Regions from separate parts of the Enterobacter sp. PL_is379 genome, predicted to be linked through region 1. Evidence: predicted binding sites of a transcription regulator. Region 1 holds the regulator's gene; the other holds the start of a gene.
What was found. The regulator LexA, encoded in region 1, represses DNA repair genes until DNA is damaged. The targets are predictions, from matches to a motif close to TNCTGTATGTACATACAGNA.

Region 2: dinB (DNA polymerase IV) is a predicted target of LexA. The motif match lies at 1,971-1,990, and genes of this name have one in related genera.

The regions. Positions count from the first base shown of each region.
Region 1 is NZ_JBVPGT010000019.1:66,821-70,442, reverse strand. It holds gene plsB (glycerol-3-phosphate 1-O-acyltransferase PlsB) at 1-521, opposite strand, end outside; gene AC0TOY_RS02315 (diacylglycerol kinase) at 676-1,044, shown strand; gene lexA (transcriptional repressor LexA) at 1,153-1,761, shown strand; gene dinF (MATE family efflux transporter DinF) at 1,825-3,162, shown strand; gene AC0TOY_RS02300 (CsbD family protein) at 3,284-3,493, shown strand; gene zur (zinc uptake transcriptional repressor Zur) at 3,541-3,622, opposite strand, start outside.
Region 2 is NZ_JBVPGT010000026.1:28,213-31,834, reverse strand. It holds gene pepD (cytosol nonspecific dipeptidase) at 1-818, shown strand, start outside; gene dinB (DNA polymerase IV) at 895-1,953, opposite strand; gene nqrM ((Na+)-NQR maturation NqrM) at 2,061-2,264, opposite strand; gene nqrF (NADH:ubiquinone reductase (Na(+)-transporting) subunit F) at 2,264-3,487, opposite strand; gene nqrE (NADH:ubiquinone reductase (Na(+)-transporting) subunit E) at 3,498-3,622, opposite strand, start outside.

The DNA.
Region 1 (3,622 bases):
CGCAGCGAAACGGAAGGGGAGAAACGCACAAAGCTGTCGCGCCCCAGCCAGGAGACCGCAAAGAACTTCTGGATGCCGTTAAGCATGCGCAGCGGCGGGTTCTCTTCACCTTTTTCACGGCCCGGACGACGACCAAACATCACCGATACCGGCACCATCTGCACATCCAGATCGGGGTTGCTGCGGTGCAGGTCGAGATAGTCATGGAACAGCTTGATGGACTCTTCTTTTGGCGTGTAGTAGGTAAACACGCGCGGTCCACCGTGAATGAACACATAGCGCGGCAGCAGCGTCCCGTCAACTTCCAGCGGTTCAAGCGGGTCAGGTAAGTCATGCGCCAGACACTGGGCGCGAAGCGTCAGTAAGTCTGCCTTCGAGTTATAAGGCAAAACGTACATAATAGGACGTGACGTATCGAGCCCCAATTCCAGCGCGGGTTCTGCTGGGATAGACTTGCTTTTTACCAGGATGCTTAATGGTAAATTAAGTAATTTGTAGTAAATTCGTGGCCAGCCGGACATAAACGATGTAAAGCCTCTGGTTAATAATGCAATTGCGGCGCAAGGATAACAGAAAGCGCGCAAAATTTCTGTTGTTACCCGTCATACTTCAGGCTGTAGCGAAACGCGCTACAGTTCCTGTTACTGACGCTTTTTTTCATAAAAGGTTCTTTTAATGGCCAATAATACCACTGGGTTAACACGTATCATCAAAGCCGCCGGCTATTCATGGAAAGGTTTCCGTGCCGCGTGGATCAACGAAGCCGCCTTTCGCCAGGAGGGCGTCGCCGCTATCATCGCGGTGATCGTCGCCTGTTACCTTGATGTTGATGCTATTACCCGCGTACTTCTTATCGGTTCCGTGCTTCTGGTGATGATAGTGGAAATTCTTAATAGCGCTATTGAGGCCGTGGTTGATCGCATTGGTTCAGATTTCCATGAACTTTCTGGCCGTGCAAAAGACATGGGCTCTGCTGCCGTGTTGCTGGCGATTATCACTGCCGCTATCACCTGGGTCACGCTGCTTTGGTCACATTTCCGATGAGCCTCGAGGAATAATTAAGTCCCTGGTTTTTTGTGCAGTTTTTGGTTCCAAAATCGCCTTTGACTGTATATACTCACAGCATAACTGTATATACACCCAGGGGGCGGAATGAAAGCGTTAACGACCAGGCAGCAAGAGGTGTTTGATCTCATCCGGGATCATATCGGCCAGACGGGTATGCCACCCACGCGTGCGGAAATCGCGCAGCGTCTGGGCTTCCGTTCTCCGAATGCTGCCGAAGAACACCTGAAAGCGCTGGCGCGTAAGGGCGTGATTGAGATTGTTTCGGGCGCGTCACGTGGTATCCGCCTGCTGGTGGAAGAAGAGACGGGCATTCCGCTGGTGGGGCGTGTTGCTGCCGGTGAGCCTTTACTGGCACAGCAGCATATTGAAGGCCATTACCAGGTCGATCCAGCCATGTTCAAACCGAGCGCTGATTTCCTGCTGCGCGTCAGCGGTATGTCGATGAAAGACATCGGTATTCTTGACGGCGATCTGCTTGCGGTGCACAAAACGCAGGATGTGCGTAACGGCCAGGTGGTGGTCGCGCGCATTGACGACGAAGTGACCGTCAAGCGTCTGAAAAAACAGGGGAACACCGTTCAGCTACTGCCTGAAAACAACGAGTTCTCCCCGATTGTGGTCGATCTGCGCGAACACAACTTCTCTATCGAAGGACTGGCGGTTGGGGTCATTCGCAACGGCGAATGGCTGTAACCTCTTCCTGACAGGCTATGGTGCCGCTGTAGCCTGCTTCATTCTCCACACCCGGTATTTTTCATGTCACTGCTGACGGCATCCGATAAGGCATTGTGGCGTCTTGCTCTGCCGATGATTTTCTCCAATATTACCGTACCCCTGCTGGGTCTGGTCGATACTGCCGTTATTGGCCATCTTGATTCGCCTGTTTATCTTGGCGGCGTGGCGATTGGTGCGACGGCAACCAGCTTCCTGTTTATGCTGCTGCTCTTTTTGCGCATGAGCACCACCGGCCTTACCGCACAGGCGTATGGCGCGAAAGATCCGCTGCGTCTGGCGCGCGCGCTGGTCCAGCCGCTGATCCTCGCGCTTGGCGCGGGTGCGTTAATCGTTTTATTGCGTGCGCCCCTGATCGACCTTGCGCTCCATGTTGTTGGCGGCAGCGAGGCGGTATTAGAGCAGGCGCGACGTTTCCTTGAAATCCGCTGGCTCAGCGCGCCCGCGTCACTGGCTAACCTGGTTCTGCTGGGGTGGCTATTGGGCGTGCAGTACGCCCGTGCACCCGTGATTTTGCTGGTGGTGGGTAACCTGCTCAATATCGTTTTGGATGTCTGGCTGGTCATGGGTCTGCATATGAACGTGCAGGGCGCGGCGCTGGCGACGGCGATTGCCGAGTACGGAACCTTTATCATTGGCCTGTGGATGGTCTGGCGCGTGCTGGCGATGCGCGGCATCTCCCTGGCGCTGCTCAAAACCGCATGGCGCGGCAATATCCGTAAGCTGCTGGCGCTTAACCGAGACATCATGCTGCGCTCGCTGCTGCTTCAGCTCTGCTTCGGAGCGCTGACGGTCTTCGGGGCTCGACTGGGGCCAGAAATCGTTGCGGTCAACGCGGTATTGATGACGCTACTGACCTTTACCGCCTACGCGCTGGACGGTTTTGCCTATGCGGTAGAAGCGCATTCCGGGCAGGCGTACGGTGCGCGCGAAAGCGGGCAGCTTCGGGACGTCTGGCGGGCAGCCTGCCGTCAGTCGGGACTGGTGGCGCTGGCGTTTGGCCTGGTTTACGCCTGCTTTGGTGAGCAGATCGTTGCATTGCTTACGTCTCTTCCTGCGCTGCGCGAGCTGGCGAGCCACTATCTCATCTGGCAAGTCGTCTTACCGGTGGTTGGCGTCTGGTGTTATCTGCTGGACGGCATGTTTATTGGTGCGACGCGCGGAGCGGAAATGCGCAACAGCATGGCTGTCGCGGCTGCAGGGTTTGGTCTGACGCTGCTGACGCTCCCCTGGCTGGGTAATCACGGTTTGTGGCTGGCCCTGGCCGTTTTCCTCTCGCTGCGAGGGTTGTCGCTGGCGTTTATCTGGCACCGCCACTGGCAAAACAATACCTGGTTCTCTTCACGTCACGATATATCGTGACGGTTAAAGATTCCGAATATGAAACCAACTGCCGAATCCTTAACTACAATAATTATCACGTCCAGCAGAAAAGAACGTAACGGACGTTACGACCCGACGCTTAACTTAAGAGGACACGATGATGAATAAAGACGAAATCGGCGGCAACTGGAAGCAGTTCAAAGGTAAAGCGAAAGAAAAGTGGGGTAAGCTGACGGATGACGATATGACCGTCATTGAAGGTAAACGCGATCAGCTTGTCGGTAAAATTCAGGAACGTTACGGCTACGCGAAAGATCAGGCGGAAAACGAAGTCAAAGACTGGGAAACCCGTAACGACTACCGCTGGTAACGTTGAATAACCCACAGGGCGGCTCTAAGCCGCCTTTTCTTTTGCCGTTAACGCGGCTTTTTCTTCACAAGAATTGAGTGGTCGTGCTGGCACGCGTCCTGATGACGACAGGCTTCCACCTCCACGCAC
Region 2 (3,622 bases), on a different contig from region 1:
GCCACTCCGGCGGCGATATTCACCTGGGTCTGGGCAACGCCAACAAGCTGCTGGCGCGCTTCCTGGCAGGCCATGCGGCTGAGCTGGATCTGCGTCTGGTTGATTTCAACGGCGGTACCCTGCGCAACGCGATCCCACGCGAAGCCTTCGCCACCGTGGCAGTACCGGCGGCAAAAGCCGACGAGCTGAAAAAACTCTCCACCGTATACCTGGATATCCTGAAAAACGAACTGTCGGCGAAAGAGAAGAACCTGACCGTGGTGCTGGAATCCGTCTCCACGGATAAAGCCGCGCTGACCGCGAAGTCTCGTGACACCTTCGTTCAGCTGCTGAACGCGACGCCAAACGGCGTGATCCGCAACTCTGACGTGGCGAAAGGCGTGGTGGAAACCTCGCTGAACGTGGGCGTGGTGACCATGAGCGACGACAGCGCGGAAATCATCTGCCTGATCCGCTCCCTTATCGACAGCGGTAAAGAGTACGTGGTGAGCATGCTGGAATCGCTGGGTACGCTGGCGGGAGCAAAAACCTCTGCCAAAGGCAGCTACCCGGGCTGGCAGCCGGATGCAAGTTCACCGGTGATGGCGCTGGTGCGTGAAACCTATCAGCGTCTGTTCAACAGCACCCCGAACATTCAGGTGATCCACGCCGGTCTGGAATGTGGTCTGTTCAAGAAGCCGTATCCGGATATGGACATGGTATCTATCGGGCCAACCATTACCGGTCCACACTCGCCGGATGAGCAGGTTCATATCGAAAGCGTTGGCCATTACTGGACGCTGCTGACGGAACTGCTGAAAGCGATCCCCGTTAAGTAATTCCCTCACCCCAGCCCTCTCCCACAGGGAGAGGGTGAAAAACGCAGGCCCGGTAAGCGTAGCGCACCGGGCTTTTTTACAATCCTAATACCAACTGTCGCTCTAACTGCGGATCCAGCAGCGTGACGTGCAATCCCACCAGCCTCACCCCTCGCCCGCCTCGTCTTTCTTCCCATGCCTTTTTTGCCGTCGCGATAAGATCGTCTTTATTCAGTCGCGGCCAGACGTGTTCCTGCGTGGTCTGCTGGAAGTCGTTGAATTTTAATTTGATACCCTGACGGGCAATCAGCAGGTCTGGCTTCACCTTGCTTAAGCGTCGCTCCAGCTCCGGGTAGAGCTGTTCCGTGATAATGGTTTCGCATTCGGACCAGTCATGAATATCTTCAATGAGGGTGCGCTCAACGCCGACGGATTTCCGCAGCCGTTCGCTGTTCACATCGCGATCGTCAATCCCCTGGCTGCGCTCCCACAGCACGCGGCCAAACTTCCCGAAGCGCTTCAGCAGCATGGCGAGGTCGCTTCGCTGCACGTCTTCACAGGTCCGTAGCCCCATGCTTTCCAGCTTTGCGGCGGAGACTTTCCCGACGCCGGGGATTTTACCGAGCGGTAGCGTTTTCAAAAACGCAGGCACCTCTTCCGGCGTGATGACGTACTGGCCGTTGGGCTTATTTAAATCGGAGGCGATTTTGGCGAGGAATTTAACGGGCGCGACCCCCGCCGATGCCGTCAGATTCAGCTCGTTGAAAATCGTCTGGCGGATCTTCTGCGCCATCAGCGTGGCGGAGCCGTGGCAATGCACGCTGTCGGTCACATCCAGATAGGCTTCGTCCAGCGACAGCGGCTCTATCAGAGAGGTATAGCGGGAGAAGATTTCCCGAATATGAAGGGAAGCCTCTTTATAGGCGTCGAACCGCCCGGGCAGAAGCGTGAGATGAGGGCAAAGCTTTAAGGCCATCGCCGTCGGCATGGCGCTGCGCACGCCAAATTTGCGCGCAGGATAGTTGGCGGTGCTGATGACACCACGCTGAACGCGGCTGCCGCCAATGGCGATGGGAATATCCCGCAGCGCCGGGTTGTCACGCATCTCCACTGCTGCAAAAAAGCAGTCCATATCGACATGGATTATTTTGCGCATAGTAAGCCCTCACTCATCACTGGATAAGTATACAGTAAACAAATGAGGGTTGAGAAGTGTGCGTGGGAATTGTCGGGTGGCGGCTTCGCCTTACCCGACCTGGCAGATTAAATGATGCGCTGCTGCTCGCGGGCCATTCTTTTTTTCCGCGCATCGCACGGTTCCGGGCAGTCGCAGACCTTTTCCATCCCAATGGAGGAAATACCGCCGCAGCTGCCCTGAATGCTTTTCCGTTTAACGATCCAGCCTAACGACATGCCGAAGATGACAAGCACAAAAACCACAAAGGTTGCCAGAAACGTCAGCATCATCAGCCTCCAAAATCATCGAGCATGATGTTCTCATCTTCGACGCCGAGATCTTTCAGCATCTTAATCACGGCGGCGTTCATCATCGGCGGACCACACATATAGAACTCGCAGTCCTCGGGCGCCGGGTGCTGTTTGAGGTAGTTTTCATAAAGCACGTTGTGGATGAACCCCGTATAGCCCGTCCAGCTATCTTCCGGCTGCGGATCGGAGAGCGCCACATGGAAGGTAAAGTTCGGGTTTTCACGCGCCAGCTGTTCAAACTCGTCGTCATAGAACATTTCGCGCAGCGAACGCGCCCCGTACCAGAAGCTGATTTTACGCTTGCTGCCGAGCCGCTTGAGCTGGTCAAAAATGTGCGAGCGCATCGGGGCCATACCGGCACCGCCGCCGATAAAGACCATTTCCGCATCGGTATCTTTCGCAAAGAACTCCCCGAACGGACCGGAGATGGTCACCTTATCTCCCGGCTTCAGAGACCAGATATATGACGACATCACGCCCGGCGATGCATTCGGCACATTCGGTGGCGGCGTGGCGATACGCACGTTGAGCATAATAATGCCCTTCTCTTCCGGATAGTTGGCCATCGAGTAGGCGCGCAGCGTCGGCTCTTTTACCTCGGATACAAAGCGGAAGAGATTGAATTTGTCCCAGTCGGCGCGGTATTCATCCGGCACATCGAAGTCCGCATACGCCACGGTATGCTCAGGACACTCAATCTGAATGTAACCCCCGGCGCGGAACGGAACATCTTCCCCTTCCGGTACGCGCAGCTTCAGCTCTTTGATAAAGGTGGCTTTGTTATCATTAGAGATAACCTCGCACTCCCATTTTTTTACGCCGAAGATCTCTTCCGGCAGCTCAATTTTCATGTTCTGGCGCACCGCAACCTGACAGGCCAGACGACAGCCCTCTTTTGCCTCACGCTTAGTGATATGCGCCAGCTCGGTGGGCAAAATATCGCCACCACCCTCTTTTACCGTCACGCGGCACTGTCCGCAGGAGCCGCCGCCGCCGCAGGCTGAGGAGACAAAAATACCGTTACCGGAGAGCGTGTTGAGCAGTTTATCTCCCGCAGGCGTGCGGATCTGATTCTGCGGATCGTCGTTAATATCAATCACCACGTCGCCGGAATTCACCAGCTTCGCGCGCGCCGCCAGAATGAGTCCTGACAGCACCAGTACAATCAGCGTGAACATCACCACGCCAAGGATAATTTCCATCTGTTAGCCCTTATAGCTGCACACCGGAGAAGGACATAAAGCCCAGCGCCATCAGACCGGTGGTGATAAAGGTGATCCCTAAGCCACGCAGACCCGCAGGCACGTTGGCATATTTCATTTTCTCGCGGATCCCCG